One region of the Paenibacillus sanfengchensis genome, then DNA from elsewhere that is predicted to be linked to it. Evidence: predicted binding sites of a transcription regulator. Region 1 holds the regulator's gene; each other region holds the start of a gene.
The links. Region 1 encodes Rex, which represses fermentation and respiration genes when NADH is low (regulators of the CRP and FNR family bind a similar motif). Its sites were predicted from a motif close to TTGTGAAATATTTCACAA; they were not measured.
Positions count from the first base shown of each region.

Region 2: the regulator Rex is predicted to act here: its motif matches at 1,966-1,983, upstream of V4U84_RS04595 (DUF1641 domain-containing protein).
Region 3: the regulator Rex is predicted to act here: its motif matches at 2,467-2,484, upstream of V4U84_RS04375 (formate/nitrite transporter family protein).

Region 1 is NZ_JBAGJC010000004.1:156,703-164,404, forward strand. It holds gene dinG (ATP-dependent DNA helicase DinG) at 1-694, shown strand, start outside; gene V4U84_RS09960 (redox-sensing transcriptional repressor Rex) at 730-1,392, shown strand; gene V4U84_RS09965 (amidohydrolase) at 1,370-2,668, shown strand; gene V4U84_RS09970 (cell wall elongation regulator TseB-like domain-containing protein) at 2,720-3,205, shown strand; gene V4U84_RS09975 (hypothetical protein) at 3,397-3,930, shown strand; gene V4U84_RS09980 (AAA family ATPase) at 3,923-5,425, shown strand; gene V4U84_RS09985 (3-hydroxyacyl-CoA dehydrogenase family protein) at 5,563-6,435, shown strand; gene V4U84_RS09990 (acetate/propionate family kinase) at 6,432-7,637, shown strand; gene asnS (asparagine--tRNA ligase) at 7,691-7,702, shown strand, end outside.
Region 2 is NZ_JBAGJC010000002.1:249,663-257,364, reverse strand. It holds gene cydC (thiol reductant ABC exporter subunit CydC) at 1-236, shown strand, start outside; gene V4U84_RS04600 (LysR family transcriptional regulator) at 930-1,832, shown strand; gene V4U84_RS04595 (DUF1641 domain-containing protein) at 2,066-2,512, shown strand; gene V4U84_RS04590 (NAD(P)/FAD-dependent oxidoreductase) at 2,573-3,751, shown strand; gene gdhA (NADP-specific glutamate dehydrogenase) at 3,904-5,283, opposite strand; gene V4U84_RS04580 (nitroreductase family protein) at 5,620-6,264, opposite strand; gene V4U84_RS04575 (Gfo/Idh/MocA family protein) at 6,453-7,430, shown strand; gene V4U84_RS04570 (stalk domain-containing protein) at 7,486-7,702, opposite strand, start outside.
Region 3 is NZ_JBAGJC010000002.1:206,183-213,884, forward strand. It holds gene V4U84_RS04370 (molybdopterin-containing oxidoreductase family protein) at 1-974, opposite strand, end outside; gene V4U84_RS04375 (formate/nitrite transporter family protein) at 1,533-2,360, opposite strand; gene V4U84_RS04380 (FAD-dependent oxidoreductase) at 2,637-3,998, opposite strand; gene V4U84_RS04385 (iron ABC transporter permease) at 4,361-6,448, opposite strand; gene V4U84_RS04390 (ABC transporter substrate-binding protein) at 6,445-7,515, opposite strand; gene V4U84_RS04395 ((2Fe-2S)-binding protein) at 7,560-7,702, opposite strand, start outside.

The sequences.
Region 1 (7,702 bases):
CTCTATGCTTCCGTCCCCGTTTAATTACCGGGAACAGGCCTTACTTGTCATTCCGCGGGATTTCCCGAGCGTGAAAGGCAGTGTCGGAGACGACCATTTTGTCTCTACGCTCGTTCGGTCCTTGGCCGATACGGCGATCGCCACCCACGGGAGAATGCTGGTCCTGTTCACGTCATACCGGATGCTGCGGCAGGTGTATGATCCGCTGAAGGAGCTGCTTGCCGGACAGGGGATCACCGTAATCGGGCAGGGGATGGACAGCGGAAGCCGAACGAAGCTGACCCGCCGGTTTCAAGGACAGCAAGCCTCAGTTCTGCTTGGCACGAGCAGTTTCTGGGAAGGCGTTGACATTCCCGGCGAGGCCTTGACGAGCCTGGCAATCGTTCGCCTGCCGTTCCAGCCTCCGAACCATCCGCTGGTGGAGGCGAAAAGCGAGAGGCTGCAGCAAGAGAAGAAGAACCCGTTCATGAAACTGTCCGTTCCCCAAGCCGTTATCCGCTTTAAACAGGGTTTCGGCAGACTGGTCCGGTCCTCGCAGGACCGCGGGATCGTGGTGGTTTATGATACTCGGATCTTGGAATCCTATTACGGTAAATACTTCTTGTATTCTTTGCCCGGACCGAAAATGGAGCATATGCCGTTGGAGCAGATGGTGCCTCGAATTTCGGAATGGTTAAACGCCGGGGAATCGTAAGTGTTCCTCAAATCGTGTAAGTAGGGGGAAATTTGATGAAATCGGAAAAAATTTCGGATGCAGTGGTTCGCCGCCTGCCGGTGTACCTGCGCTTTCTCAATGAACTCAGCCGCCGGGAGGTGCCTACGGTCTCTTCGCAGGAACTTGGGCAGAAGCTGGATTTGAATCCGGCGCAAATCCGTAAAGACCTGGCTTACTTCGGAGATTTCGGGCGCAAGGGAATCGGCTACGACGTAACGTATCTGATCGAGAAAATTCGCCAAATTCTGAACCTGGATCAGCAAATTAATGTAGCTTTGATCGGGGCCGGTAATCTTGGCCACGCGTTGTCCAATTATAACGCGTATGTGAAAGATAATATGAAAATTGTAGCGGTCTTTGACGCATCCCCCCACAAAATCGGGACGCAGATCAACCATATTACGATTCAGCCGATCGAGGAGCTGGTGGATACGGTGCGGAGCAGCAACATCCGCATCGGGATCATCACCGTACCCGATGTGGAAGCGCAGCGGGTTGCCGATCAATTGGTGGCTGCGGGAATCGGAGCGATTTTGAATTTTGCGCCAACCATCCTTAAGGTGCCTTCGGAAGTGCGCGTGCATGCGGCGGATTTCACAACCGATTTGATGAGTTTGGCTTATTATCTGGATGGCGGAAAGGAACATACGGAACATGACGCGAAAATGGCTGATTAAAGACGGTACCTTCGCGGTGCCGGATCAGAAAACCCCGATCATCCGGGGCTATATGCTGGTCGAAGGAGACCGGATCACATACGTCGGAACGGAGCGCCCGCAAGGCGTGGAAGGGGCCGAAACGTTTGACGGCAAGGGGCTGTTGTTTCTCCCCGGGTTGATCAATACGCATGGTCATGCGGCGATGTCGCTCTTGCGCGGCTATGGAGACGACATGGTGCTTCAGGAGTGGCTGCAGGAGAAAATGTGGCCGATGGAAGCGAAGTTTACCGGCGAGGATGTATATTGGGGAACGGCCTTGTCCGTGCTGGAGATGCTAAAGGGCGGAACGACCACCTTTTTGGATATGTACGACCATATGGAACAGGTAGCTTCCGTCGTGGATCAATCGGGAATCCGCGCCGTATTGACTCGCGGCGTAATCGGGCTCTGTCCTCCTGAGGTGCAGCAAAGCAAGCTGAACGAAGCGGTGAGCTTTGCGCGCGATTGGCACGGCAAGGCGGACGGACGAATCACCACCATGATTTCGCCGCACTCTCCATATACTTGCCCTCCGGATTACATTGAGAAAATTGTACAGGCGGCACATGAGCTGGATTTGCCGATGCACACGCACATGTCGGAGACGAGAGCCGAGGTGGAGCAAAATGTAGCCGATTACGGCGTCCGCCCGGTTCAGCACCTGCTGAATCTCGGGATGTTCAATCGGCCGACGCTGCTGGCCCACGCCGTCCATCTGACGGACGAGGAGATCGGCGTTTTGGCGGAGCACCGGGTAACGGTATCCCACAACCCGGGGAGCAACCTGAAGCTGGCCAGCGGCGTAGCCCGCGTGCCCGAGTTGCTCAGGGCGGGCGTTACCGTATCGCTGGGAACGGATGGACCCGCCAGCAACAATAACCTCGACATGTTTGAGGAGATTCGCCTGGCGGCGCTGATTCATAAAGGCGTGTCGGGAGACCCGACGGCGGTCCCGGCGGGAGAGGCGCTTCGCATGGGTACGGAATACGGGGCGAAGGCGCTGTTCCTTGAGGATACGGGCCGGCTCGCCGCCGGTATGAAGGCGGATTTTATCGCCCTGAATACGGAACAGGCGCATTTTCTGCCCCGCACGGACTATATTTCCCATATCGTATATTCGGCGGGACCGAAAGATGTGGAGCATGTTTGGGTAAACGGCAAGCAAGTGGTTAAGCATGGCGCTTGCCTGACGCTTGATGAGGAAAAAGTACGTTTTGAAGCCCAAGCTGCGTTCGAGCGCCTTCTCGGCCGATAAGACGATCTACTGTATGTTGAAACTACGCCGATCGGGGAAAGGAAGAGAAGGTTGAGGAACAGAACCAAGTGGATCCTGCTCTCCCTTCTGATGTTGGGGCTCGTCCTCATCGGGCTTCACCGCTTCTATCTTTTTGTACAGCAGGATCTACGGCAGGGGGAGAAGCAAGCGATTCAGCGGGCGATGCGAGAAACCGGACTGACCGAGGCCGATGAGGTCTGGAAATCCGTCTGGGACCAAGTGTGCTGGGTCGTTCAGGGGAAGGATGAAAGCGGCCGGGAAGTCATGGTCTGGCTGCCGGAAAAGGGGAATCCGGAAGTAAAGCCCCTTTCCGAAGGCGTATCGGAGAGTCAAATTCGCAAGATCATTAAAGACAAATTTCCGGGGATAACCCCTGTCCGGTTGATGCCGGGGATATACAACAACCAGTATGTCTGGCAGCTCTTTTACAAAGAGAAAGCCCATCATTTTTACCGGTTTTTCCGATTCAGCGATGGAGAGCCGTTGGAGGAAGTATTTACTTTACCCAACCGGTAAGATCAACTTCAGAACAAAAAGCAGCCCATTGGGCTGCTTTTTTCGTAAAAATTTAAAATAATTTCACAACTTGATTCGAAATCGTATATACGATGTGATATACTCATCTTTGTAAGTTTAATTTGCGTATTTGTCTACCATTTTCTGATATACTTATCATTATATTTTTCTACAGCAAGGAGGACCTCAACGTGAAATTGCGTGTTGGACCGATTGTGGCAAGTGTGGCCGTATCCGCACTGTTGTTGTTCGGAGGATGGTTTGCGTATAGACAATGGGCGGTTGAGAGCCCGTTTGAGCATAAAATCAATTCTATGGAAGGCGTAAAAAGTGTACAAACAGATATTACCCCAAAACAGGTGGAGTTGAAACTTGATTTGGAGCCCGGAACGAATTTGGGCAGCCTCGTTGAGCAAATTGAGCGGGAAGGCGGCAAATGGATCGGCAGCCGCGAAGTAAAAGTGGTCGTGGAAGACAAAGCCTCAGAGAAGCTGAACGAATTGTGGGACAAGGCCTTGTTCCCGATCGCTCAAGCTATGGAAAAGAAAGAGTACACCGATATCACGACTACGTTGGATGAACTGCAAAAGCAGACCGAAGGCGTTTCGGCCAAAGCGGAAATGGACGATAAGAACGTGTATATTACGTTAACCGATGAGAAGGCGAGCAAGTTTGTTATTTTGCCTCGCGTACCGCAAAGTATGGGGGTGTGGCCTAATGCGTAAGTGGATGATTGAAGTTGCGGCCGGATTTGTCCCGGTTTTCCTCATCTTTCTCGCTTTTATCGGCTATAATGTGATTCCGCTGCTCGTCGGTCTCGTCATGGTGGGCGCACTGCTTACGGCCGTTAAAATGCGCGGCGGGATCGTCGCGACGGCTTCCCAGGAGCGCAAGCGGAAGAAAGTGGCGTCGCCCGGGCTTACGTTTGAAGAGATCGGCGGTCAAGACAGCGCCAAACAGGAACTCCGGGAAGCCCTCGACTTTATGGTGCGTCATGAAGAGATCAAAAAGTTCGGGATTCGCCCGCTGAAAGGGATTTTGCTGACCGGGCCTCCGGGAACAGGCAAAACGCTGATGGCGAAAGCGGCCGCCCAGTACACGAACGCCGTGTTTGTCGCGGCATCGGGCAGCGAATTTGTGGAGATGTACGTAGGCGTCGGGGCCAGCCGGATTCGCGATTTGTTCAAGGACGCCCGCACACGCGCGGCGAAGGAGAACAAAGAGAATGCTGTCATTTTTATCGATGAGATCGATGTGATCGGCGGCAAACGGGAAGGCGGCCAACAGCGCGAGTATGACCAGACGCTGAACCAGCTGCTGACTGAAATGGACGGCATCTATACGTCCGATACGCCGAGGGTCTTGCTGATCGCGGCCACGAACCGCAAAGAGATGCTGGACAGCGCGCTGCTGCGCCCGGGCCGTTTTGACCGGCATATCCAGGTTGATCTGCCGGACAAGAAGGGCCGCCGTCATATTTTGGAGATTCATGCGAAGAATAAGCCGCTGGATGCGGAAGTGAATTTGGACAAGGTGGCCGAGGAATCCTACGGCTTCTCCGGCGCCCAACTGGAGAGCGTGATGAACGAAGCGGCGATTTACGCGATGCGCGATCAATTGGAGGAAATTAAACAAAGTCATCTATCGATGGCGATCGACAAGGTCATGATGGGCGAAAAAACAGACCGTCAATCGACCGAAGAAGAGAAGCGGCGCGTGGCCGTGCATGAGCTTGGCCATGCGGTTGCCGCCGAGGTCGTCGCTCCGGGGAGCGTCAACCAGGTTGCGCTTAGCCCGCGCGGCAGAGCGCTGGGATATGTGCGCCACAATCCGCAGGAGGAAAAATACCTGTACACCAAGCATTATATTGAAGGGCAGATTATCATCGCCTTGGCGGGAGCTGCCGCGGAGGAAATTTACTACGGAGGGCGCAGCACCGGTTCCAGCAACGACTTCGAACAGGCGTTGAACCTGGTGCAGACGATGATGACTTCGGGCTTGACCTCGCTGGGCATCGTGAATATGGACATGGTAACCAAAGAGGTGTTGATGCAAGAAAACTCCAAGATTCTGGACGAGCTTGCGGCCCGGTCCAAACAGATTTTGATCGACCATTCGGCCGTATTCGACCGTTCTCTGGAAATTTTGCTTAAAGAAGAGCGCCTTTCCGGCGATCAATTCCGTTGTCAATTTCGTGACAGCTTGACTTTACCGGCATGATTTATCATGCCGGTTATTTTTTTTTACTTTTTGCTCGTGCTAAGATATTATTATATGTTGGGTATAAAATGATGTATTATTCGACATCAGGGGTACAATATTATGGAGAGACCATGAAAGGATGGAGCGAGAGGACCATGAACTTCAAAAGAATAGGTGTCATTGGTGGCGGCACGATGGGCCAAGGCATCAGCGAAATGCTGGCGGCCAAAGGACTCGACGTGCTACTCGTGGAAGAGACGACGGAGAAATTAAACCATGCGTACAGCATGATCGAAACAAGCTTGGACAAACAGCTCGAGAAATGGGCGATTACCAAGGCGGAGAAGAAGCTGATCTTATCCAAAATTCATAAAGTGACGCATTTTGCCGAACTCGGTACCTGCGATATGGTGATCGAGACCATTTCGGAGGATTTGAATGCCAAGCGCGAGGTCTTCAAACAGCTCGACCAAGTATGTCCGAGCAATATTATTCTGGCCAGCAACACATCGACGCTCAGCTTGACGGAGATCGCGGGGTCGACGATGTATCCGGAGCGCGTGATCGGCATGCACTTTATTTATCCAGTAGCCAAAATCAATCTCGTGGAAATTATCCGCGGCTTGAAAACTTCGGACTCCACGTTTGAAGAAACGAAGCGGTTTGTGGAGGAAGTTGTCGATAAGCGCGGAATTATGGTATACGAATCCCCGGGCTTCGTCACTTCCCGGATCATCTGTCTGATGATCAACGAGGCGCTCCATGTGCTTGGCGAAGGCGTGGCCACCGCCGAGGATATCGATGACTCGATGCGTATCGGATACCAGTTCCAATACGGTCCGCTTGAAATGGCCGACCGCTTCGGGCTCGATTCCGTGCTTGCCGCTTTGGAGCGGATGTTCCGCGAATTCGGAGAGCTGAAATACCGCCCTTCCTTTGTACTGAAAAAAATGGTTCGCGCGGGCTCACTCGGTGTGAAGACGGGCGAAGGCTTTTTCAAATACGACAAGGATGGTGACCGGATATGAAAATTCTAGTTATTAACGCGGGAAGCTCCTCGTTGAAATACCAACTGTACGATATGACGGACGAATCCGTCATGGCCAAGGGGCTTGTGGAACGGATCGGAATGGATTCCTCCATTCTGACGCATAAACCGACGGGGAAGGAAGAAGTAACCGAGGTCAGCGATATTCTCGAGCATACGACAGCAATCCGCAAGGTGTTGGATAAATTGACCGATAAGGTGCATGGCGTATTGGAGTCGATCGATGAAATCGATGCCGTCGGCCATCGCGTCGTGCATGGCGGCGAAGCGTTCAAGAGCTCCGCGCTGATCACCGGTGAAGTGAAATCGGAGATCCGCCGGTTGTTCGACCTGGCTCCGCTGCATAATCCGGCCAGTATGATGGGGATTTCGGCCGCTGAAGCCAACCTGCCGAATGTACCGCACACGGTCGTGTTCGATACGGCTTTCCACCAAACGATGCCCGAGAAAGCCTATCTTTATGCGATTCCGAAAGTGCTTTACAAGAAACATAAAGTGCGTCGGTACGGTTTTCACGGGACGTCGCATGCTTATGTAAGCAAAGCTGCTGCCGAGTTTTTGAATCGTCCGATTGAAGACTTGAAGATCATTACCTGCCACATCGGTAACGGCGCGAGCTTGACAGCCGTCATGGGCGGTATTTCCGTGGATACGTCTATGGGGATGACTCCGCTGGAAGGTCTGATTATGGGTACGCGCAGCGGTGACCTGGATCCGGCGGTTGTTCCTTTTGTCATGAATAAAGAAGAACTGACGATCAATGAAGTGAATTCCATGCTCAATAAACATAGCGGCTTGCTGGCGATTTCCGGCGCAAGCAGCGATATGCGCGATATCACCGACGGTATGGCGGAGGGCGAACCGAACGCGACGCTGGCTTTTGAAATGTACGAATACCGTCTGCGCAAATACATCGGTTCGTACGCGGCGGCTATGAACGGTGTCGATGTCATCATCTTCACGGCCGGCGTCGGCGAGAACTCCGCGATTGTCCGGGAGAAGGTTTGTGAGAACCTGACCTATCTCGGTGTGGAAATCGACAAGGAATTGAACCAGGTTCGTTCGGGCGATCCGCGCCGGATTTCGACGCCAAACTCCAAAGTCGAAGTCCTTGTCGTTCCGACAAACGAAGAGCTCGTAATCGCCCGCGATACGTTGCGTATCGTGAATGAAATGAAGTAATCTGGGATAGAGCGTATTTTTTATATCAGGTGACGTTAGAGGAGAGGTTAAACATGGCGATCAAA
Region 2 (7,702 bases), on a different contig from region 1:
AGCCGACGGTCGGGCTCGACCCGCGGACCGAGCGTGAGCTGATGTCGACCATTTTCCGGTCGACGGCAGGCAAAACGCTCATATGGGTCACCCACCATCTCGCTTTTGCGGAAGAGATGGACGAGATTTTGTTTATGGAGGAAGGCCGCGTCCTCATGCGGGGGACCCACGCCGAACTGATGGAGCGAGAGCCGAGGTACCGGAACCTGTATGAGCTCGATCGTCCCCAATGGTGAATTTAGAAGCCCAAAGGATATCGTTTCCTTTGGGCTTTTACGATGATATGCTGCGAATTGGCGCTATGGTGCCAACCTGACGCCGCTGATCCATAATTATTATCGGGAAAAACTCCCGTTAATTATGCCTTAATCGGCTTCAGTGAATCAATTAGCTGGAATTTCTCCAGCTAATTGTTCCCCCGGAGGGGAAAAGAGCTCTATACGCCCAATTTAACTGGAGAAATTCCAGTTAAATCACGGATACAGCGGGTTGGCCGCAAATTAGCGGGAGGAAATCCCGTTAATTTCCGGCAGGCGGCACTCCGCCCGTCCGCGCATCATCTCCGCCGCCCCCGTGCATCATCTCCGCCCCCCGCGCATCATCTCCGCCCCCTGCGCATCATCTCCGCTCCCCGCGCATCATCTCCGCCCCCCGCGCAGCGGTTCCGCTCCCTGCGTTGGCAGCTCCGCCCCCCCGTGCATCATCTCCGCCCCCCGCGAAGCCCGTGCAGCAAATCCGCCCGTCCGGCGCTTCATCCGGCCTGCCGGCGCGGCTCTGCCCGCCCTGGCGATTGCCCCTTGAGCGCACGATCCCGCCGGGCTTTTTTATGTGCGAATCCCGGAAGCTTCCGTTCCGGGCGCTAAGCCTATATAATGAGGATTAAAAACCTGAAGAACCTGACGTTCTTTGTTAGGGGAGGTGCGGAAAACGTGGAACTTAGGCAAATTCAATATTTTATAGAGGTCGCGAAGCTGGAGCACGTCACTGAGGCGTCGTATGCGCTTCATGTTTCGCAGTCGGCGGTGAGCAGGCAGATTTTCAAGCTGGAGGCCGAGCTGGGGGTGGACCTGTTCATTCATGAGGGACGCAAGGTGAAGTTGACCCCCATTGGCCGGTTATTTCTGGGGCACATGGAGCACTTGATGAAGGTGATTGAAAGTGCGCAGCAGGAAATCAGCGAATATTTGGACCCTGAAAGAGGAACGGTGCGGATCGGCTTTCCGAGCAGTATGGCGGCGCAAATGATTCCGAAGGCGGTTTCAAGCTTCCGGGAGCGGTATCCGGCGGTGCATTTTCAGCTGCAGCACGGTTCTTACCGGGAATTGGTGGATTGGGTGGCCAAAGGCGATCTGAATCTGGCGATTATGGGTCCCGTACCCCAGCAGGAAGCGCAAATTAAAGGGACGGTGTTGTTCAGGGAAAAATTTGTCGCGCTGCTCCCGGAGAATCATCCGCTGGCGGAAGAAGACTCCGTCAAGTTGAGCGAACTGAAGGAGGACTTGTTCGTGTTGTTTCCCGAAGGGTTCGTCCTGCGCGACATCGTTGTGAAAGCCTGCGACAATCTTGGATTTCAGCCGAAGGTAGCCTTTGAGGGAGACGATCTGGACGCGATCAAAGGACTCGTTTCCGCAGGACTTGGACTGACCGTTCTTCCGGAAATCGCCCTCAGCGAGCATATTGCCTCCAGTATCGTGATTCTACCTATTACGGAGCCGCAGGTCACCCGGGACGTAGGTGTTATCGTGCCAGCGACGCGGGAGCTGCCGCCCACGGAAAAGCTTTTTTATGATTTTTTACAAGAGATCGCGACCGGGTTTGGGTATCAAAATTGAGCAGCACCGCATACTCCTCTTAAAATCGGACAAACTATGATAAAAATCTCAGATTATAGTCATTAAGTTAAAACTTAATGACTATTTTTGTTGAAAGTATGTTACAATCTATATCGGGTTGTTTACTGATTAAATGTTCAATTTTTCACTAACTCTAGCGAGTTTGGTGGGGGAATTGGGACCCTATTAACCCAAAATTCAAGCACTGTGGCTTAATGTAAAGGAGAATTGGTATGTCGGAAGCGAACACGGAAACAAAATCTGTACAAGAAACGACGGTCACGTCCAGCGACCAGGCTCAACGCGATATCGTTGATCAACTGCTCAAGCCTGAGGTTCAGGAATCCTTGACAGTCCTGGTTCAACAGCTGCCGAAATTAACCGAGCTGGTGAATATTCTGACGAAGTCTTACGATTTTGCCAAAACCGTTGCGACGGATGAAACTTTAAAGAGCGATACGGTGGGTGCGATTTCTGAAATTGCCGGTCCAGTTGTAGGCACGGTTAAAAATATTGCAGCCACCGTCATTGAGGCCAAAGACCGCGCTGATGCAAGTCAGGAAGTCATCGGTCTGTTTGGGCTGCTCAAAATGCTCAAGGATCCGGAAGCGCAAAAGCTGTTCCGTTTCGTGAACGCTTATCTTCAAGTCGCGGGTGAGAAGAGCAGACAACAAAAATAGACGCGCTATCTTTAAGGTTTTACCATCTTAATTTGTCAGAACGGAGGACGGAGAATTACTATGTCTAAACATATTGTCATCCTGGGCGCCGGTTACGGCGGCGTACTGAGCGCTTTGAATATTCGGAAATACATGACCAAAGAACAAGCACGGGTTACGGTTGTCAACCAATATCCGACACATCAAATTATTACCGAGCTGCATCGTCTGGCTGCGGGAAGCATCGCGGAACGCGCGGTGGCGCTGCCTCTCGAGAAACTGTTCAAGGGCAAAGACATCGATCTTCGCATCACCAAGGTCGACAGCTTCTCGGTCGACAACAAGCAAGTCAAATTGCACGACGGTACGGTTTTGACTTATGATGCATTGGTTGTAGGGCTTGGCAGCATCACGGCTTACTTCGGGATTCCGGGGCTGGAGCAGTACAGCATGGTGCTGAAATCGGCCGACGACGCCAACCGCATTCATCGCCATATCGAAGAGAAGCTGGCTGAATACGCGAAATCGAAGAATCCGGCGGACGCTACGATTCTGATCGGCGGCGGCGGTTTGACCGGGGTCGAGCTGGTGGGCGAAATCGCCGACAAGCTGCCTGAGCTGAGCAAGAAATACGGCATTAAACAAGAAGAAGTTCAGTTGATGCTGGTCGAAGCCGGTCCTAAAATTTTGCCGGTACTGCCGGACAACCTGATTGAGCGAGCAACGAATAGTTTGGAGAAGCGCGGCGTCAAATTCCTGACCGGGTTGCCCGTTACGAATGTGGAAGGCAATACGATCGATCTGCAGGATGGGCAAAAAATAGTGGCGAACACGTTCGTATGGACAGGCGGTGTGCAAGGAAATCCGCTGGTCGGCGAGTCGGGCCTTGAGGTCAACCGCGGCCGGGCCACGGTCAACGAATTCCTGCAATCCACGTCGCATAAAGACGTATTCGTCGCTGGCGACAGCGCCGTATACTTCGGTGCGGACGGCCGTCCATACCCGCCAACCGCACAAATCGCTTGGCAAATGGGCGAGCTGATCGGCTATAACCTGTACGCTTACCTGACCGGCGGACATCTGGAAACGTTCAGCCCGGTAAACTCGGGTACACTGGCAAGCCTGGGCCGCAAGGATGCGGTAGCTACGATCGGCGCAAGCAACAGCCAATTGCGCGGATTGCCGGCAACGCTGATGAAGGAAGCGAGCAACATCCGCTACCTGTCTCATATCAAAGCCCTGGACGCTTTGGCATACTAATTCAATAGCCAAACCCCAAAAGAGCCTTCCCTCGTCAGTTAGAGGGGAGGCTCTTTGTGCAGACTTGCCAATAATCCAGCGGGAGGTTTTCCCGTAAATAAAAAGTGTCCGCCAGCCTGATTGGCCGACGGACACCCTGTCTTATTATGATATTAGATGACGCCGTGCGCTACCATCGTGTCGGCTACTTTCAGGAAGCCGGCGATGTTCGAGCCAACCACCAGGTTGCCCGGATGGCCGTATTCTTCAGCCGCGTTTACGCTGTTTCTGTAGATGTTCTTCATGATGTCTTTCAGTTTGGCGTCCACTTCCTCAAAGGACCAGGCGAGTCTTGCGCTGTTTTGCGCCATTTCCAGAGCGGAAACGGCAACCCCGCCGGCATTGGCCGCTTTGGCCGGTCCGAAGTACACGTCATTGCTGAGGTAAACTTCGATCGCTTCCAGGGTGGAAGGCATGTTGGCGCCTTCGGCCACGAATTTTACACCGTTGGCTACCAAAGTTTTGGCCGCTTCTTCGTTAATTTCGTTTTGCGTGGCGCAAGGCAGAGCGATATCGCAAGGAATGCTCCAGATATTTTCGCAGCCTTCATGATATTCGGCCGACGGATGCTCGCTCACATATTCCTTGATCCGTTTTCTTTCCACTTCTTTCAGACGCTTCACGGTATCCAGATTGATGCCGTTCTTGTCGTATACGTATCCGTTCGAATCGCTGCAGGCCACGACTTTGGCGCCGAGCTGCTGCGCCTTCTCGATCGCATAGATCGAAACGTTGCCCGAACCGGAGACGACGACCGTCTTGCCGGCAAAGCTTTCGCCCTTGGTCTTCAGCATTTCGTCCGTGAAGTAAACCAGGCCGTAGCCGGTTGCTTCGGTCCGCGTCAAGCTTCCGCCATAAGTGAGGCCTTTGCCCGTCAGGACGCCGGCTTCGTTGCCGCCGCGGAGGCGTTTGTATTGGCCGAACATAAAGCCGATTTCACGCGCGCCTACCCCGATATCGCCCGCCGGTACGTCGGTGTCCGGACCGATATATTTGGACAGTTCCGTCATGAAGCTCTGCGTGAATTTCATGACTTCATTATCCGATTTGCCCTTCGGATCGAAGTCGGAACCGCCTTTACCGCCGCCGATCGGCTGCCCGGTCAAGGAGTTCTTGAAAATTTGCTCGAAGCCGAGAAATTTGATGATGCTGGCATTCACGGAAGGGTGGAAGCGAAGTCCGCCTTTATAAGGGCCGATGGCGCTGTTAAATTGCACGCGGAAGCCGCGGTTGACCTGCACGTTCCCTTGATCGTCAATCCAAGGAACGCGGAAGGAGATCAGTCTTTCGGGCTCGACGATTCTTTCCAGAATCGCATGGTCCTTATACTTGGGATTCTTCGCAAAAACCGGCACAAGGGAGTCAAGAATTTCCTTTACGGCCTGGTGAAATTCGCTTTCCCCCGGGTTGCGCTTCTTGACGGTTTCATACACTTCATTCACATAGGACTGGGCCACTTGAAGTTCAGGGCTCGATTGTGTTGTAATAGCCAATCTTTTCTCCACCTTTCGTTTTGTCACAATATGGTTTGTTCCATTTTTCACGATTTTTCTAACTCCTATTGTAATATCCATGTAAGATATAAACAAAACTTTATTTAGATGAAGTTGATGACCATTTGAGATGAACTTCACAGTCTATGTCAGCTTTTTCCGGGAATTTAAACGTTCATGAAGGAGAGAACGGCAGGTTTTTACCGTTATTTTTTCTCCTTTATTTATCCGTATGCTTCCCAATGTTCTCATTTATCCTGTTAAAAATGGAAAAAGAAAACCGGCCCCCATTGGCCGGTTTTTGGAGTTTATTTCATATTTATTGATATCCGCGACTTATATTGCGTTCCAATGCGTGATCTGCCCGATCGGCAAGCGAACCGTGCTGTGTGCCGGTTTGGCCGCCTTGCCCACGGCGATCAGCAGAATGGGTTTCAGCGTTTCCGGGAGGTTGAAGGCTTCGGCAAATTTAACGGCGTCGTAGCCGCCCATAGGAATGGTATCATAGCCCTTTGCTTTGGCAACGAGCATAAATTGCATCGAAATAAGGCCCGCGTCAAGCACGTTCACCTGGTGGAGAATCTCGGGTTTCAGTCCGCCATACATGGTTTGCAGCCGTTCCACAAAGGAACTTTTCGTTGGTTCGTCCATGTACCCGGCTTCGACCGCTTTGGAGTAAATCGCATCCGCCTGTTCATAGGATTTCAAGTCTCCAAGCACGGCAACGACCGCCGCGGCGTCGACGACCTGCTGCTGGTTGTTGGCGATAGGCAGCAGCTTTTCCTTCAAGCTTGGGTCGTCGATGACCAGAAAGCGCCAAGGCTGCAGATTGGAAGAGGAAGGGGCGGACGAAGCAAGCTCCAGCATCTCCGTCATTTCTTCTTTGGAAATTTTGACGCTGGGATCGTAAGCTCGAACCGAATGCCGCTCTTTCAATACCGTATAAAAATCATGCAAATTTACGTTCTCTGTAACTCTCATCTCTCCGCATCCTCCTTGATATTTATAATTCAATTTTTAAGGTAAATTTAGTATAAGGTCTAACTGTTAACTTTTCAAGTACAGTTCTGAGGAAAGCTGATAAGTTTTTGGATTTCTCCGCTTGTGATTCTGCGACAGAATCGCTACGCTTAAAGAAACCTATATATCGAGACAAAGGAGGTTATCGATTGGAATTAAATATCGGAATCATTGGGACGGGCTGGTTCAGTAAAGTTCACGGCGACATATTGGCCGGAATGGACGGGGTGCGGGTAGCCGCCATTTTGGGGACAAGCGGGGCGAAGGCGGAAGAGATGGCAAGCCGGTACCCCGGGGCTCGCGGGTATGCCGGCTTGACGGATATGCTGGACCGTGAAAAGCTCGATGCCGTCTATATTTGCGTCCCGCCCATGGCGCACGGAGAGATCGAGTCTGAGCTGATCGGCAGGGGCATTCCGTTTCTGGTGGAGAAGCCGGTCGGCACGAATCTGGATACCCCGTCGGAAATTCTCGGCAAGTTGGAGGACAAGCCGTTAATTCATGCGGTAGGATATCACTTCCGTTACAAAGCGACCATCCAAATGCTCAAAGAGCGTATGGCCGGACAAACGCTCGCCATGGCTTTAGGCACCTGGATGGGGGATATGCCGCAGGTTTCCTGGTGGAGACGACAGGAGGGCTCCGGCGGACAGTTTATTGAGCAAACGACTCATATCGTCGACTTGTTGCGCTATCTGGCCGGTGAAGTGGAAGAAGTGTACGCCACCTATGCCAACCGCGTAGTCCATACCCAATTCGAGCAGGTGGGTGTTCCGGATGTAGGCACCGTCACTTTGAAGCTGCGCAGCGGAGCCATCGCCAACATTTCCAACACCTGCGCGTTACCCGGCGGCGTTGGGGAAGTCGGCTTGAAGCTGTACACCGGGGCGGGAATGTTGGATTGGAATCCCGACCGGCTGAACATCATCGGAACGGGTGAAAAAACTTCTTATACCATTGGAGATAGTCCGTATCTTAAGGAGAATGAAGCCTTTATTCACGCCTTACGGACCGGCGATACCTCCGGGATTCTATCCGACTACGCCGATGCCGTGAAGACCCAGCGCGTGACTTGCGCGGCTCTGGAATCGGCTTCGGCCGGCAAACCGGTTAGAATTGAAGCTTAATACGCAAAAGGGGCGATTCCGCGCACTCGCGTGCTTACGGAATCGCCCCTATTTTTTAGAAGGACAAGTCGTAATTGAGGAAGTAAGGACCGTCCGTTTCCGTTTCGGTCACTTGGCCGCCCAGCAGTTCGGTGATTTGCTTCACCGGACCGACCAACCGCTCCTTAACGATGACCGCCGGTGCCTTCAGGTCGACAGCCTGTCCATTCAGACTGGCGATCGGATCGCCTACGCTGAACACAAGCTCGTTCCCTCCCTTAACAAGGGTCGCT
Region 3 (7,702 bases), on a different contig from region 1:
AGCCACTGCCCGGTCAGCGCCGGCAAACAGCTGATGGTCCGCACCGTCATTCCGCCGTTGTCATGGTGCTGCAGCCCGTTGCCGATATGGATGTAGGCCGGAGAGGTTTCGCCGTACAGCACGGCCAGCTTGACGATGTCATCCGCCGGGATGCCGGTAATCGCCGAGACGCACTCCGGCGTGTAGGCTTTCACATGCTCACGCAGTTCGGCGTGCCCGGTTGTATAGCGCTCCATGAACGATTCGTTGACGAGGCCGCGTTCGAACAGGACATGCATCATGCCGAGCGCGAGCGCGCTGTCCGTCCCCGGATACAGCGGGATAAACCAATCCGCCCGCTGCCCTGTGCGGTTGCGATGGACGTCGATCACAACGAGCTTCGCCCCCTGCTTGCGGGCTTTTTCGATCAAGGCGATCTGGTGCATGTTTGTGCTGACCAGATTGCCGCCCCAAATGATAATAAGCTTCGCCTTTACCGTATCCTCCGGACTGGTGCCCCCAGCGAAGCCCATCGTATACTTCCAGCCGGCACTTCCGGCGGAATTGCAAATCCCCTGCTGCAGCTGGGAAGCCCCCAGCCGGTTGAAAAAGCGCCGATCCATGCCGTCAACGCTGAGGATCCCCATGTTGCCGTAGAAGCTGTACGGCATAATCGACTCGGGTCCATGCTCGCGGATAAGCTCCTTGTACCGTCCGGCGATTTCGGCAATCGCCTCGTCCCAGGAAATCCGCTCGAATTTCCCTTCGCCTTTGGCCCCGACCCGCTTGAGCGGGTAAAGCACCCGCTCCGGATGATACACCCGCTCAGCCATGTTCCGTACCTTGTTGCAGATGGCTCCCTGGGTAATCGGGTGAGCGGGATTCCCCGTCACCTTGACGATTTTTCCGTTCTCTTTATGCAGTAACAAACCGCAGGTATCCGGGCAATCCAATGGACACACCGCGGGAAAAATTCCGTTCTCCTCGCGAATCATGGCTTCATCCCCTATCTCAAACTTGCAGATTCTATAATCTTAGAAAAAAGACGGAACGATGTCTACAGGTTCCCCATAAGACATACTCCTTCAACTCCAAAAGGATGCAAATCTGCAGGTATTTTAGGCAGATTCACGAGGGGATGTGGAAAAAGATGCAAATTTGCAGGGATTTTATGTAATCAAGGTTGCCTGACAGAGGGCACTGGTAACAGGAGGGATTTCGGCACCTAGTCCCTCCCATGCACATCTCGAACAGAGACAGGAGGAGTAAGCCGGTACGGGTCAATAAAGGCCTTTTGCGCCGCTAATTTGTCGAATTCGCTTCATAAAGGTGAAATAGCGGGCTTTCAGGGTCTTATTTTAGGAAAAAGCGGGCAAAAAACGATTTTGGAGTCCGGTGCCGGGAAATAAGACCCTTTTGGACCGCTAATCTTACTGCGGAGCCGAATCAGCCCGAAATAGCGCCTCTAAAAGCCGCTAATCTAAAGACTAAATCAAAAAGACGGCCTCCGCAGGAGACCGTCTCTCAATCGAGCCACAGCGGCAACCGGCTTCTTACGCGTGCTTGCTTAGCGGCGCGGCCACGGCATCGCCGGAGGCCTGCTCTTTCTTTCCTCCATCTTTCAGGTATGCCGCCCAATACGCGCCGGCGACGAACAGGGCGCCTCCCGTCAGGTTGCCGAGCCAAACCGGCACAAAGTTTTTGAGGTACTCCCCCCAGGAGAAATATCCCTCAAATATCGCCGCCGGAATCAGAAACATATTTGCCACAACGTGCTGAAATCCGATAGCGACAAAGGCCATCGTCGGGAACCAGATGCCGAGGATTTTACCGCTCATATTGTCAGCCCCGTAAGAAAGCCAAACGGCCAGCGCCACCAGCCAGTTGCAGCCGATCCCGGACACAAAGGCCTGCACGAATCCGGCATCCAGCTTATGTCCGGCCATATCCACAAGCTTCTCGAGGTACGCGCCTTCCGCGGTCAATCCGACGATATGACCGAAGAAATAGGCGACAAACAGAGCGCCGACAAAGTTGCTCAACGTAATGAGCACCAGGTTTTTGCACATCTCCCCGGCTGTGATCTTGCGCGCCATCCGCGACAGCGGCACAGCCATCATATTTCCGGTCAACAGTTCGCCTCCGGCAAGCAGCACGAGGATCAGGCCGATCGGGAACACCGCCGCGCCGATAAAGGTGGCGAAACTGCCCCACTCCTTCGGCGCGCTGGCGATCACGCGGATATCCAGCAAAAATCCAAGCGCGATAAAGGCCCCGCCCAAAAAGCCCAGAATCAGCACCGTCAACAGCGGATTGTGGGCTTTCTTTACGCCCATTTCCACCGTCACTTTCGCAATTTGATCCGGTTTGTTGTAAGCCATTCTCTCCATTCTCCTTTAGAAGCAGTTCATAAACTGCGGTCTTTACGTCCATTGTATCTTGGCCCCTGGTGCGGATAAGTAACATAAGTCACGTTACCGTTTTCAAAAGTGAAACATTTCACAATTTTAACCACAAAAAATGCTTGGAGCTGCTACACGCCCCCTTATCCCTCAATCGGCTACCCAAATGGGTATTGGGCGAGCTTATGCCGAAAATGAAAAACAGCCACCCGGGGTTGAAACCGAGGCGGCTGTGATATACAAATCGGCTAAATTTTAAACGGTAACGGCCTTGCGGGCCGGCACTTCCGGCAGCGCACCCAGTCCGGCACTGTTGAGGAAATTCCACGGTTTGTTGTAGTGCGGCTGGAAGAAGAAGTCGACGAACGCCAGTTCCTCCATTTTCATGCCGTTTTGGATACAAACCGAAATCGTGTTGATCGACTGGGTCAGATCCACCTTCGACATGATTTGAGCTCCGAGAATCCGGCGCGTTCCTTTTTCGTAAACGACCTTCAGCATAACCGGTTCATGGGTCGGCATAAATTCCGGACGGTAGTTATCGGTAATCATGACCGCTTCCGCGTCGATGCCCGCCTCTTTGGCCGAGGCTTCCGTCATCCCGGTACCCGCGATATTGTCCTCATAGATTTTAATCCCCGATGTGCCTTGCGTTCCCATATATTTAACGGTCGGCGTAACCAGGTTGCGGGCAACCAGGGTACCCATCCGAACGGCGTTAGTGGCCAGCGGAATGTAAGCATGCTCCCGGGTCGGGTTGTAAAAGACCGCACAGCTGTCGCCCGCTGCGTAAACGTCAGGCTTGCTCGTCCGCATGTACTCGTCCACGATGATTGCTCCGTTGCCCAGCATGTCGACTTGACCTTTCAACAATTCGGTGTTCGGGCGGAAGCCGATGCACAGAATCACAAGATCGGCGGTATATTCGCCGCGGTCCGTGACCACTTTGGTTACTTTTCCTTCCTCGCCGACAAACTTGGTCACTTTTTGGTTCAAAGCCAGAGTGATTCCATGCTCACTGAGCGATCCTTCGATTTTGTCCGTATACTCGGCGTCGAGGTACTTGCTGAGGATGCGCTCTTCCGCATCGATCAACGTTACCTTTTTCCCGTTCAATTGGAAGGCTTCGACCAGTTCAACACCGATGTAACCGGCACCCACCACAACGATATGATTGGCTTGTTCCGACTTTTCTATGATGGTGTTCGAGTGATTGAAGTTCTTCGAGAGCAGGATATTTTCGAGCTCAATGCCTTCGAATTTCGGAACGACCGGCCACGATCCCGTCGTCACAATCAGCTTGTCGAACGTATCGTCAAATTCGGTTCCATTCTCCAGGTTGCGGGCCCGAAGCGTTTTGGTCTCCGTATCGACCGCGATGACTTCATGCCGCATGTTTGTTTTGACGCCAAGCTCAGCGAGCTGGGCCGGCGACGAGTAGAAAAGGCCCTGGGGATCCTTAACCATCCCCCCTACATAAAGGGCAATCCCGCACGAAAGGAACGAAATATTATCATTGCGTTCATAAACGGTAATCTCGGCTTCCGGGTAAAGCTTCGCGGTATTTACAATGGCTGCGGTTCCTGCGTGGGTACATCCGATAACGGCGACTTTCATGGTTTCTTCCTCCTCAATTTCCTAACGTTCGATAAATCGTAACGTCCAGGATTATCTCATGTGAAATATGTCACTTATAAAATAAAGACTTTGTGAATTTGTTCACCTCATGATTCTATTATAGTGTGACATTTTTCACATTGCAAGCAGAAAAGTGCGCGTTCTTAAAATATTCACAATTTTAAATAATTTCAACCGCGGCTCAATCCGATCGCTGTCGGTCCACACTATGTCCCTACTAGTCCAAAATAATTACCGCTGTCCCTATTGTTCCTGCCCCCACGCAAAATTACCCGCCGAACGCGAAAAAACCGGCCGGTGTTTTCCGGTCGGTTTTCCATCTTTTTTATGAGTGCACGGTTTTATTTGCTGCCGGAGGGGGCCCCGGCCGTCCGCATCAACCAGAGGAAGTACGGCGCGCCCAGCAGAGCCACGACTAGGCCGGATGGAATTTCCTTGGGGGCGAGCAGCACCCGCCCCACGAGATCCGCAAGCACCAGGAACACGGCCCCCAGCAGGGCCGAAAGCAAGACTAGCTTGCGGTTCGCGTTCGGCACTAGCAAGCGGGCCGCATGCGGCGCAAGCAGGCCGACGAAGCCGACGGTGCCGACCGTCGCGACGGCCGAGGCCGCCAGCGCCGCGCCCAGCAGGCCGCCGAGCAGGCGCGTCCGTCCGGCGGAGACGCCGAGGTTGATCGCGGAGGCGTCCCCGAGCGCGAGCAGGTCCAGCCGGCGGGCGAGCGCCCACGCGAGCGGCAGCAGCACCAGCGGCCAGGCGAACAGCCAGGCGAGCTCCTCCCAGCCTCGGGCATAGGTGCTGCCCGAGAGCCAGGTGAGCGCCGAGGCCACCCGCAGCTGCGCCTTGACCACCAGCGCTTGAATGCCGGCCGAGGCGAAAGCGGAGACGGCCATGCCGATCAGCGCGACTTTGGCCGGCTGCAGGCCGCCCTTGCGGCTGATCGCGAAGATCACCAGCGCCGCGCCCACCGCGCCGGTGAAGGCGGCCGCCGGCACCAGCGAGCCCGGCAGCTGGGGCAGCAGAATCAGGAAGACGAGCGCGCCCAGGCCGGCGCCGGACGTCACGCCGATCACCGAAGGATCGGCGAGCGGATTGCGCACGACGCCCTGCAGCAGCGTCCCGCTCGCGGCCAGCGAGGCCCCGGCGAGGGCCGCGATCAGCAGGCGGGGCAGCCGCGTTTCGATCACCATGTAACGGGTGATCTTGCTGGCCTCGCCCGTAAAGGCGGCCCACAGCTCCGGCAGCGGCACGGTCTTGCCGCCGAAGACGAGGCCGGCGCCCAGCGCGAGCAACAGCAGCAGCCCCGCCCCCGCCAGCAGGGCGGGATACGGCAGGGAGCGGCGGAAGCCCGCTCCCATGCCGGAGGACGCGCCCTGCACGTCGCCGCGCGTCGGCTTCATGCGGTACACGAGCCAAACCAGCCACGGCGCGCCGAGCGCCGCCGTGGCCGAGCCGGCCGGCAGCAGGCCGAAGGCCGGCTCCAACAGCAGCACGGCCAGGTCGGCCGCCACCAGCACGATCGCGCCCCAGATCGCGGCGCCGGGAATCAGCAGCCGGTGGCGATGCAGCCCCATCAGCCGCAGCAAATGCGGCGCAATCAGGCCGACGAAGCCGATCGGCCCCACCGCGCTGACGGTGACTGCGGCCAGCAGGACGGCCGTCAGCACGCTGGCGGTTCGGGTCAGACCGATGCGCTGCCCCAGCGATTTGCCGACCTCCTCGTCCATCAGGAGGACGTCGAGGTTGCGGCTGAACAGCGCGGCGAGCAGCAGTCCGCCCACAATCCACGGCCAGATCGCCGTCACGTTCTGCCAGTCGTTCTGAATCAATGAGCCGGAGCCCCACAGGAACAAGCCTGCCGTCTCATTTTCAAACAGCAGTTGCAGCGTTCCCGTCAACGATGAAAGCACGAGCGTCAGGGACATGCCGCCCAGGGCCAACCGTACCGGCCCGCTTCGCCGCTGCCCGGCCAGCAGAAACACGATCCCCCCGGCAAGCAGCCCGCCGGCCATCGCGGTCAGCAGCGGGAACCCGCCCATCACCGAAGGGAAAAAGATCGTCGCCACCACGACCGCCAGGTAAGCTCCGGCGTTGATCCCCAGCGTCCCGGCGGAAGCAAGCGGATTGCGGGTCAGCGTCTGCAGCAGGACGCCCGCCACGGAGAGCGCGGCTCCCGCCAGTGCCCCTATCACAGCCCGGGGAAGGCGGACCCCCCGGACGATTTGATGAAGCGGATCCTCCGGGGCCGGATGAAACAGCGCATCCCGGATCAGGGCCAGGGAGATGCCCGCGGTGCCCTGCGTAATTTGTAGGCACAGCAGCAGCGCCAGGATCAGCGGACCCGCCGCAAACACAAGAAAAAGCGAACCCCGGGAGGTCCGCTTCTGAGGGGCTGCCGCTTTTTTCGAGGTTAGCCCGGTCACCGTACTCATGGCGCGATCACGGAGACGGCTTTATCAACAAGCGTCTTCGCGGACAGCGGACCGCCGAACACCCATGAGTCTCCCCCCAGCGCATAGGTACGGTTCTCTTTGACAAAATTCAGATTCTTCCAGACCGAGTTCCCTTTCAAATGCGTTTCGAACACGTTGTCATCCTGCTGCACGATATACAGAAACTCCGAGTCCTGCACCGCCGGAAAGGCTTCGACCGATTTCTCGGCATAACCGTAAACTTCAAACGCCGGGTCCTTAAACGCGTTTTGAAGACCGATTTTATTCAGGATTTTGATCGCCATCGAGTTATCCGTAAAAATCCGGAAAACCGGCGAATTCTGATTACTGAAGGCCTGAACCAAGGTAACCGCGGCATTCTCCTTGCCCGCCGCCTTGATTTTCTCCGCGGCCTCTTGATACGTCTTGTCCAAATCCGCCAACACCTGCTTGGCTTCCTCCTGCTTGCCGACCACCTCGGCGATCGTATTGAACGTATCGATCATTTCCTGATACTGATCCACGCCGTTCTCGTCTTGATAAGGGCTAAAAGCCAACGTTGGTGCAATTCCCTCCAACTTGTCGTAAATGTCCTTCGACCGGAAATCCGTGGTGAGAATCAAATCCGGCTCCAGGGCCATAATCGCTTCCAGGTTAGGCTCCTGACGGGTTCCCACATCCTGAACGCTGTCATCCAGCCCGGGGGTCGTATTGACCCAGGTTTGATAGCCTTTGACGTCCGCCACCCCAACAGGCTGAATGCCCAAGGCCAGCAAATCCTCGGCATAAGTATATTCCAGAGCAACAATCCTCTTCGGAGTCCCTTCGATCTTGGCCGTTCCCAAGGCGTGCTTGATCTCGTGGCCTATTCCGATATCCGTCTTGGCATTTGCGCCTTTTTGCTCGGCGGAATTCCCCGCGGCATTCCCTGCGGACGCCCCATTCCCGGCCGAATTCGCAGCGCCCGTGTTCTGTTTCGCGTTACCGCAACCCGCCATAACCAAAACTAGCGCAAACACGGCTATCAACCCTATAATTCCGTTTCGTTTCCTCAATTGTAACGACATATTCATGACATCCCTTTCGTTTCTATGATGTAAAAAGACAGACGCTACCCGTTCGAGGCCGCAGCCGCCAAAATCTCCCGACGCTTTCTTTCCCGCTCTTCCTTCGAGATTTTGGGACAACCGTAGCAGTAACCATGCCCGGTATCCGTCCGGTAAGCCAGGCAGCAGGTCGGCTTCATTCTCGTCC